Regions from separate parts of the Carboxydocella thermautotrophica DSM 16521 genome, predicted to be linked through region 2. Evidence: riboswitches for the same ligand, from Rfam matches in the RefSeq annotation. Region 2 holds a riboswitch; the other holds the start of a gene.
What was found. Region 2 has a riboswitch for cobalamin ahead of B5D20_RS02225 (EamA family transporter). Riboswitches for the same ligand answer to the same signal wherever they lie in the genome.
Positions count from the first base shown of each region.

Region 1 (5,210 bases), on a different contig from region 2:
TCTGAACAATACTTTTTAATCGTGTTAAGAATACCAAAAAAACCAGGGTCGCCGGAAGCAACAATAACGATGTTTTGGTGTTGCAGATTTTTTAATTTGTTCAATACCTCTCTAAAATTCCTGTCAATTAACCATAAATCTGTTTTTTTCTCGAGGAAAGGCAATATCAAATCCAGCTGGCGCTTTCCTCCCAGAATGATGTCGGCAGTTTTAATTAAGTCTTTATATGCTGGGAAAATAAAAGCGGGATTACCAGGGCCCAAGCCCACTAACTTTATTGATGATTTTTGCTTTGTCATGTTGCTTCCCCCAATAGTAAACCGGCTTGTGAACTCCAGGCTACAGGTATGCCAGCCATATTTGTAATAATAACTTCTACCTGGGCCTCATTAAAAATATAATCTTCAGCTCTTTTTTTAGCTTCTGCTGCTATCTGCCATAAGACCTTTTCCCCGTTATGGGTTTTAAGCAGATCTATTATTTCTTCAGTGGTATTAGCAAGAAAGACTTTTCTAACTAATTCAGACGAAAACCCCAGAAGGGCAGTGTGACAGGCCAAAATCTCTTGTCTTGCATCAGCAATTTTTGAATGAGTGTAAAAAATTCCTCCTGCTAACTTAACCAATTTACCCAGGCTACCAAAAATAATAACTTTTTTAAAACCCATTCCAATGGCATGTTCCAGCATAAAACCAATAAAGTTACTGCTCAATATTATGGCATCCTCAGGAAAAGCTAAAAATTTCTCAGCGGCCTTTTGGCCTGCTCTGCCCGGCGTCAGGATTATTTCTTTGTACCCAGCTGCCCGGGCAATTTCCAGCTGAGGCAACAAGGATAGCTTAAATCGCTCTTCAGACATGGGCTCAACAATCCCGGTTGTTCCCAGTATGCTAATTCCACCAATAATCCCCAGTTTAGAATTCAATGTTTTCTCTGCCAGTTTTTCCCCTTCCGGTACATAAATAGTGATTTCTACCCCCTGCTTAATGCCAAGGGAGACCAGGGTCTTTTTAATATTATCCAGGATCATTTGTTTTGGTACAGGGTTTATGGCTGGCTCCCCTACGGCAACTTTCAATCCCGGTTTTGTTACGACGCCAACCCCTTTACCACCTTTGATAACAATATGACCCGACTCAATCAATCGTACACAAGCACCAATTATATGACCATGGGTAACATCAGGGTCATCACCTGCATCCTTAATTACTTCAGCCCAGCCAAAGTCAGTGCCAATACCACAGCTGGCAACAGGAATGTCAATCGTCTTTTGGTCTGGTAGAATTATTTTTATTTGCTGGGGATGTTTACCCGCTAGTGCCAGCAAGGCAGATACTGCAGCTGCCGTTGCGCAACTACCGGTAGTATAGCCTTTTTTCCCCGAAAAAAAGGACATATTTTTCTTCATAGTCCCTAAATCCCCTTATTATTTAGATAAGCAATTACATCATCTATTTTATTAAAAGCGTTTTCCTCTTGCTTAGATAAAACTATTAATGGTAAGCCTAACTCAAAAGCAGCTTTGGCCTTATTCTTTATCTCAGCATTATTTTCCTTAGCGACAATTACATCGGCTTTATAGGCTTGAAATAAAGCCTTGTTAAGTTTGGCAGAAAAAGGTCCCATCATGGCGATCAGGTTTTTGGGACTAATACCGTTTTTGAGGCACTTGTCAACCACTTTACTGTCGGGGATTACGCGAACAATAAATTGTTTTTCTTTTAGCGATGGGTGTTTTAATAAAAATTCCAGGTTATTGCTACCGGTTGTCAAAAAGATGTTACGACCAAAATTATTCAAGCTTGCCGCCAGTTGTTCCCAGGAATTAACTCGATGAAGCAGTTTATTATCTGGCAACAATGGCAGAGCATCACGATATTTAATGATCTCATAACCATTTCGCTGAAACCATTCCAGCAGAAAAAAAGGTGATTGAGAGAGCATAGGTCCGGAGTGATCGATAACTAACTTAATTTGATAGTTTGTCTTTAACCAGGGTAAATGCTCAAACATTTCCATTGCAGTAAAAGCATAATCGCTTCCATTAGCTAATGCCTGTTTTACTCCCAGGTCAGTAGCCGTTATTGTACAAAGGCAGTAACCGTGTTCCTTAAGTGGACGAATAAGTTTTTCCCCTGCTTTGGGCCCGGCAAAGATTACGATCATATCTCTCACGGCTCCGTTTATGAAAGATAAAAACAAAAACCCTGCCCGCTATAGGCAGGGTTAGCCTTCTTACCAACAACCTGCCTTTCCCTATCCTCCGTAGGTGAAGGCAAGTAGCAAGCAGGTCTCCTGGCTCAAGATCATCATCTGGTACGCCTTCCCGGTAATTGCCAGTGGCTAATTTGTACCAGACTCCCTTTCACAGTGGCGGGACCGCGTCAGATTTTCACTGACTTCCCTAAACTTGCTACACTTTTTTGTTGGCTTTATTATAACATTAGTCCTTTTCAATTGTCTATAAGGCAACAATAATTTTCTGAAAAATTAACACTCTCCGGCCGGAACGCCAAGATATTGGCTTACCACTTTCATGGCACAATAATCTCCGCACATAGTACAAACATCATCGCTTGAATTTAAAGGTGCTCGTTCCGAACGTATTTTTTCCGCTCTCTCCCGGTCGATTGCTACAACCATCTGTTCTTCCCAGTTTAATGATTTACGAGCCCTGGCCATGGCTAAATCCCATTCAGCCGCCCCTTTGACGCCTTTAGCCAGATCCCCTGCATGGGCGGCAATTCTGGCAGCGATTACTCCTTCCCGGACATCAGCGGCAGTGGGCAAGCGCAAATGTTCAGCAGGTGTAACATAGCATATAAAGTCAGCTCCTGCCGCCGAAGCCAGTGCGCCTCCTATAGCTGAAGTAATATGATCATAACCAGGCGCAATATCTGTAACCAGGGTTCCCAGGACAAAGTATGGGGCCTGATTGCTCAATTCTTTCTGTAACTGAATCGTAGAGTGGATATGATGTACTGGCACATGCCCGGGTCCTTCAATCATAACTTGAACCCCATACTCCCGGGCCCGGTCAACCAGTTCTCCAGCAATGATTAGGCCCTGAACCTGGGCACGATCCAAAGAATCATCTATACATCCAGGCCTAATGGCGTCACCAATACTGAGGACAACATCGTATTTTTTAGCTATTTCTAAAAGCCGATCAAACTGGGTATAGAGAGGATTTTCCGCCTGGTTGTGCAGCATCCAACCAGTTAAAAAGGCACCACCGCGACTAACTATATCCATTGTCCTTCCCTGTTTTTTCAGCCGGTTGACCACATCAAAATTCAGGGCACAATGGATAGCCATAAAATCTATCCCATCAGCAGCATGAGCCTCAATAGTAGCAAAGATATCTTCAGCTTTCATTTCGACAATACTACCGTATTTGGCGATTGCTTCTATTGCTGTTTGATAAATGGGCACAGAGCCAACAGGTAATTTGGTTTTAGCCAGGATTTCTTTCCGAATTCCATTGATATCCCCGCCAGTGCTCAAATCCATAATCGTGTCTGCACCGGCCTTTTCTGCAACCTGAAGTTTTTCCAGTTCCAGTTCCAGACTGGTGCTATCAGGGCTGGTTCCGACACTGGCATTCACCTTTGTTCTTAACCCTTTGCCGATGGCAACCGGATTACTATCTTTGCGGTTTTTGTTTTTCAATATAACAATCGTCCCTTCTGCTACTCCCTGGCGAATAAATTCAGGTGATACTTTTTCCTTTGCCGCAACATACTCCATTTCTTTGCTAATGATCCCCTGACGGGCCATTTCCAGTTGAGTCACTTCCCCTTCCTCCCTTTCTGAAGTCTATAATGATCGCCAAATCTAGCTGCTTTTTTTGCCGCTTCCACCCCTGCGTAAACGTGTTCTACAGTGGGAAAAGCAACATGTTCTGCTGGTGTAACATAACAGATAAAGTCGGCACCGGCAGCGACAGCCAATGCTCCCCCAATGGCACTGGTTAGATGATCATAACCAGGTGCAATATCAGTTACAATGGGGCCAAAAACGAAGTATGGACTATTGGAGGTCAATTTCTTCATTAAGTTAATTGTAGGATGGATATCCTGAATAGGAGTGTGACCAGGGCCTTTAACCTGGACTTGCACTCCAAAATCTCTTGCTCTTTTTACTAGATAACCTATTACAGCTAGTTCTGCTGTTTGAACTGTATCTAACGAATCATGGACACTGCCGGGACGAAAAGCATCAGCCAGGCTTAAAACTATGTCGTGTTTTTTCAGGATCTTCAATAGCTTATCATAGTGTTCGTATAATGGATTTTCCTTTTTATGCTCTAACATCCAGGCAGTTAGAAAAGTACCGCCATAACTTACAATCGGCTCTTGACGGTTTTGTTTCAAGTAAAGATCCAGGGTGAATTGATTTAAAGAACAATGAAAACCCATGAAAGAGATACCGTCTTCAGCCTGCTTTTCTATAGTTTCAAATAACTGACTCGCCGACATTTTCAGACAGGATCCATATTTTTCTCTCGCTTCGATTAATGCCTGGTAAAGAGGGAGAGTTCCGACAGGTAAAGATGTTTCCCGGATTAGATTTCGGCGAAACTCATCGCTTTGCTGAGAGGTTCCTCCACTGGACAAATCCATAATGGTATCGGCACCAGCTGCTTCTGCGCTTTTAAGTTTCTCAATTTCTTCTGTATGATTGATAAAATGTTTTAAGGTGCCTATACTAGCGTTTACTTTGGCTGATAAAGGATAGCCTACACCAACTGGTTTGATATTTTTATGATTACGATTATTCAGGATAACAATTTCTCCCCGGGCTATTCCCCGGGCTAGTTCTTCTTTTGTAATGTTTTCTTGGCTGGCAACAAACTCCATGGTTGACGTGATTTGGCCCTGTGAAGCATTTTCCAGAACGGACGTCATGGGCCAGTCACTCCAGCATCTGCGAAGGTAGCCATTTCATTAATGATTTTACAAGCGCCTTCAACAATATGCATTGCTAAAGCAGCACCTGTACCTTCACCCAGGCGCATATTTAGCAAGAGCATGGGTTTCAATCCCAATAATTCAAGGATCATTTTATGACCAGGTTCCTCTGAGGCATGGGAAGGAATCATATATTCAACACTCAGCGGAGCAATCCGTTGTGCTATTAGTGCTGCTGCGGAGGAGATAAACCCATCTATAATAATGGGTGTTTTATTGGCAGCAGCACCCAGGATC
Region 1 is NZ_FUXM01000002.1:78,143-83,352, reverse strand. It holds gene cbiE (precorrin-6y C5,15-methyltransferase (decarboxylating) subunit CbiE) at 1-299, opposite strand, end outside; gene cbiD (cobalt-precorrin-5B (C(1))-methyltransferase CbiD) at 296-1,408, opposite strand; gene B5D20_RS01330 (precorrin-6A/cobalt-precorrin-6A reductase) at 1,414-2,166, opposite strand; cobalamin riboswitch at 2,269-2,429, opposite strand; gene bzaB (B12 lower ligand biosynthesis ThiC-like protein BzaB) at 2,491-3,795, opposite strand; gene thiC (phosphomethylpyrimidine synthase ThiC) at 3,792-4,910, opposite strand; gene cobT (nicotinate-nucleotide--dimethylbenzimidazole phosphoribosyltransferase) at 4,907-5,210, opposite strand, start outside.
Region 1: it holds a riboswitch for cobalamin, as region 2 does, so the genes downstream of both, B5D20_RS01330 (precorrin-6A/cobalt-precorrin-6A reductase) here and B5D20_RS02225 (EamA family transporter) in region 2, are expected to answer to the same signal.

Region 2 (5,210 bases):
CCAGCAGCCTGCGGGACATTTTGCAGCGGCGGGGCGGCCAGGCTATCGCCGGGCTGGCTTCAGCTAAATGTACCAATGAGGAAAATTACCTTTTCCAGAAACTGATGCGCACGGCGCTGAATACCAATCACATCGACCATTGCGCCCGCCTTTGACACAGCTCTACCGTTGCCGGTCTGGCAACAGCATTTGGCAGTGGCGCTATGACCAACTCCATACATGACTTACTGGAAACCCAGGTTATGCTTTTGATCGGGGCCAACACCACTGAGGCCCATCCCGTTACCGGTTACCGCATCAAGCAGGCAGTGAAGCGGGGGGCCAAATTGATTGTGGCCGACCCGCGGCGCATCGAGCTGGTCCGCTATGCTGACCTCTGGCTCAGGCACCGGCCCGGTACGGATATCGCCCTGCTCAACGGTCTGGCCTATGTGATTTTGCAGGAAAACCTCTGGGATCAGGCCTTTGTAGCTGAGCGCAGTGAAGGCTTTGAGGAATTCCGGCGCAAAGTGGAGGAATATCCGCCGGACCGGGTAGAGAAAATCACCGGCGTGCCGGCGGAACAAATCCGGGCTGCTGCCCGCCTTTATGGCCAGGCGGAACGGGCCTGCATCATCTATGCCATGGGCATCACCCAGCATACTTCCGGTACCCAGAATGTACTGGCTGTCGCCAACCTGGCCATCCTCACCGGCAATGTGGGCCGGCCCGGCACCGGTGTTTATCCCTTGCGGGGGCAAAACAATGTTCAGGGTGCCTGCGACATGGGAGCCCTGCCCAACTACTATCCCGGTTACCAGCTGGTGGAAGCGGAGGGAAACCGGCAGAAGTTTGAAACCATCTGGCGCACTGAGCTGCCGTCTACTCCGGGCCTGACCCTGACAGAGATGATGAATGCCGCTGCAAGGGGCGAGCTTGCAGCCATGTATATCATGGGTGAGAACCCCATGCTGGCTGACCCTGATGTCAACCATGTACGCAAGGCCATGGAAAACCTGGAGTTTTTGCTGGTGCAGGATATTTTCCTGACGGAAACGGCCCGGCTGGCCCATGTGGTTTTGCCTGCCGTAACTTTTGCTGAAAAAGATGGCACCTTCACCAATACCGAACGGCGCATTCAGCGGGTGCGCCAGGCCATCACTCCTCCCGGGGAAGCCCGGCCGGACTGGCAGATTATCCTGGAGCTGGCCCGGCGGCTGGGCCATGACTGGCATTATCCCAGGGGCCCGGAGCAGATTATGGAGGAAATCGCCCTGGTCAATCCCCTCTATGGCGGTATCACCTATGCCCGTCTGGAGAAAGGCGGCATCCAGTGGCCCTGTCCTACTCCCGGCCATCCCGGCACTCCTTACTTGCATGCGGAAAAATTCGCCCGCGGCAAAGGCCGCTTCCATGCCGTTGAGCATATTCCGGCCGCAGAGGAACCCGATGCTGAGTATCCGCTTCTGCTCAATACCGGCCGCAATCTCTACCAGTTCCATACCGGTTCCATGACCCGGCGCACCCGGCTGGATCTGATCCGGCCTGAGGAGCTGATGCAGATTCATCCACAGGATGCAGACCGTTTTGGCATCAAGGATGGAGACCGGGTGGAAGTGACTTCCCGGCGCGGTAGGGTGGAAACCCGGGTGCAGGTAACCGATCTGGTGCCACCGGGCATGGTATTTCTCACTTTCCACTATCAGGAGACGCCAACCAATGTCCTGACCAATGCAGCTTTTGATCCGGTCTGCAAGATTCCGGAGTTGAAAATCAGTGCGGTGAAGATAAGGAAATTGTAAGGCTCATAAACAACAGGTTCATCTGAGTCTGATCGCCACCGGAAGCTATAATCTGGTCGGCGTATTTTTTTAATCGCACTCACAGCAAAGGCAAAGAGACCGCCGATGGCCGAAATGGTGCCGAAAATAATGGACATAATGCCGACAAAACCTGCCCACCTATCCATCTTATTGCTAAATTTTAGCTACAGGTATATAATTTTTCTACAGAATGGAGGGAAGCTGTTATGGACAGAACGAGAACGCCCTGGGAAAGATGTGTAGAGTTTCACGGCCATGAATGTCCTGGCCTGGCAGTGGGCTACCGGGTAGCGCAAATCGCCCTTAAAGAGCTGGGGGTAGAGCGAGCTCAGGATGAGGAGCTGGTAGCGATTGTGGAAAATGATGCCTGTGGGGTGGATGCTATTCAGGTATTAACGGGCTGTACGCTAGGTAAAGGAAATTTGCTTTACCGGGATTATGGCAAACAGGTTTATACTATAGGGAATAGGAAAAACAGGGAAGCAATCAGAATAGTGGTAAAGAGCGTCGGCTGGCGTCAGGAACTGGAAAAGCTGGGGCTTGACCGGGAGGGAAGAATCCGGTTTATACTGGAGCTACAGGAAGATGATTTTTGTACTGTGCAAAAAATTCCACTGGAATTTCCGGAGCGGGCCCGAATCTATAAGTCCTGGACCTGTGCGGAGTGCGGGGAATCAGTGATGGAAGCCCGACTCAGGGTAAAAGATGGTCAGTTTGTCTGCATTCCCTGTGCCGGGGAGTATAATCGTGGCTGGTAAATTTGTATAGTACATGACAGGGAGAAGGCAAAAATTTGCCCTCCCTAATTTTTGTGCGCCCGGCATGGGCGTTGTCTATAGGGTGAAAATCCCGAACGGCGAAGGTAGCAGTAGCCGTAGCTTAAGACAGGGTGTCCTCCGTGAGGTGGAATCTGAAGCAGTATTGACGTCAAACTGGTGAAGGGCCGAACACGAACCCTGGGCCTACCGGAGCGAGTAGTCCATATAATGTATAATGGCTAATGCCCGTAAAGGCTACTGGCGTATGTCTCGACAATTAAATAACGCCCTGAACAATGCCTACTGGCATAGTCAGGGCTTGAAGAGTTTAACTGAACGTTATCATCGCATTCGTCAAGCTTGGTGAACCGCCGTATACCGAACGGTACATACGGTGGTGTGAGAGGACGGGGGTTAATCACCCCTTTCTACTCGATTGATTTTTATATTACTGCTAGAATGAATTGGGGCTCATCATGTTCATTGAGGCAACACCGGCAAATATTCCGAAGAAAATCGCCAGGGCTATCATAATCAAATTGATAATGATTAATACTCCTTGAATTTTAAAGTAAGTATTAAGGTTCATAAACAACATGTTCAACTGAGTGGAATCGCCACCGGAAGTGATGATCTGGTCGGCATATTTTTTTGCACCGCGCAGTTTCAGTCCCAGTATTATCGTAATAATTCCAAGAATTGCACCTACGATAAAAGCAAAGAGACCAGCAATAGCTGAAATAACGCCGAAAATAACAGTCATTATACCTACAAAACCTACCCACCTGCTGTGTTGAGATAAAATTTCCCTGTCAACCAAAATATCACCCCATTTACATTTTTTATAATCAGATATATTCTCCCTTTGTTGACAAATTCCTCTTAAGTTCGCCAAAAATGGAAGAAAAATATAGGCCAGGACTGGTAGTACTTGCATTTCCACTGAAACTGTGTTATGATAAACAAAAACATAGCAGGAATGAGTGGTTCCGTATAAACGGAACTGAAAAGGGAAGTCAGTGCGAATCTGACGCGGTCCCGCCACTGTGAAAGGGAGCGACCTCAATTTAGCCACTGGGTTAATCCGGGAAGGCTGAGGGAGCGATGATCTTAAGCCAGGAGACCTGCTCATTCCGTTGGTGACCTGAGCCTGCGCGGACAGGCAGGGGGAGTAAAGGCTTATTTCTGTGGGCCAATAGTCCTCTGCTTGTAAAGGCAGAGGATTTTATTTATTGCTATCCCATTATCGTCTACCCAGGCGAGGTTATTATAGAGGGCGGAGTTGATCTGCCTTTTTCTTTTTTTGCTAATTAGACAGCAAAAAATTAGAAGCGCGACATTATTTTATAGTTTATAATTAACTCAAGCGATCTGGAGGTGATAAAATGGATAAGCTCACGCCCGCTCAGATGTGGCAAGCCTGTGTCAAGAGCATGCTCTACGGCTGGACGAGGTTAGGTGGAGCGCCGAGACCCACAGTAGAACAATGGAAATATGCGGTGATTGTCGGCTCGCTTTTGCTTCTGGGCGGTAATGGCGGCGTGGTGTGGGGGGAACAGCAGGTGCCTTCCGGTATTGCTGCCTTGATTATCGCTACTGTACCCCTCTGGATGGCCTTAATAGCCTGGGCCACGGGGGCACGGCCACGGCCGCAGCCCCTGGAATGGCTGGGCTTGATCCTCGGTTTCACTGGGATCCTCTGGCTAATTTCGCCTTCACTGGCCAGTGTTTCGGGGGCGATTAACAGCTATTACTTAATTGTGGTGCTGGCGGCGATCTCCTGGGCCTGGGGCTCTATTTACTCCCGCAAGGCTAACTGGCCTGATTCGGCCTGGCTTGCCATTGGCATGCAAATGCTGGCCGGAGGGCTGGCCTGTCTGGGGGCAAGTATTTTGCTGGGAGAGGCGGGCCGGTTGGACCTGAATGAGGTTACGATGCAGTCCTGGCTGGCTTTTGGTTATCTGGTGCTGTTTGGTTCGCTAGTGGGTTATAGCGCCTACATCTGGTTGTTAAAAAATGCAGATCCCCTCTGGGTGTCAACCTATGCCTATGTCAATCCGGTGGTAGCAGTATTGCTGGGCTGGTTCTGGGCCGGTGAGGAGCTGAATAGCAGCAAGCTGACTGGGGCCGTATTGGTACTGGCAGCGGTTGTGCTAATCAGCATTGAGAGGAACCGAAAGAAGACTGTAAAAAGTGTGTAATTTGTGTAATTAATTTAGGGGGAGGACATGGTTCTGTCCCCCTTTTTTGTGTTATAATAATGTAAAGTTATGGAGACTATTTCATTTTGTTGAGGTGATTAATTTGAGTGATCCTTTTATTGAATATTCCGAGTCAATGGTAGCAACTGTTGCAAAATTATTTGCATTAGAAGGGTCAGCTAAAGAAGTAGCCATACTTGCACATGCGGTTTTAGAAGTTGTACAGACAAATTTTGACAATTGGAATGGCGGAACTTATTTTTATACTCTCTATCTGTATTTACCGTTAAACTTATACGTTCAAATAGTAGAAGAAAAAGAGAAAATCCAGAAAAGAATATATGAAAAGTTATTTTCAGTTGGAGTTCCATATAATAATCATTGTTTTGAAGAAGTTTTGATATACCCTCAGGCATCCAATGATCCAAATTGGCGTGATAAAGCAAAAG
Region 2 is NZ_FUXM01000003.1:102,611-107,820, forward strand. It holds gene fdhF (formate dehydrogenase subunit alpha) at 1-1,781, shown strand, start outside; gene B5D20_RS02215 (FmdE family protein) at 2,009-2,560, shown strand; gene B5D20_RS14185 (hypothetical protein) at 2,796-2,927, shown strand; gene B5D20_RS02220 (DUF5362 family protein) at 3,015-3,380, opposite strand; cobalamin riboswitch at 3,525-3,706, shown strand; gene B5D20_RS02225 (EamA family transporter) at 3,946-4,761, shown strand; gene B5D20_RS13970 (hypothetical protein) at 4,865-5,210, shown strand, end outside.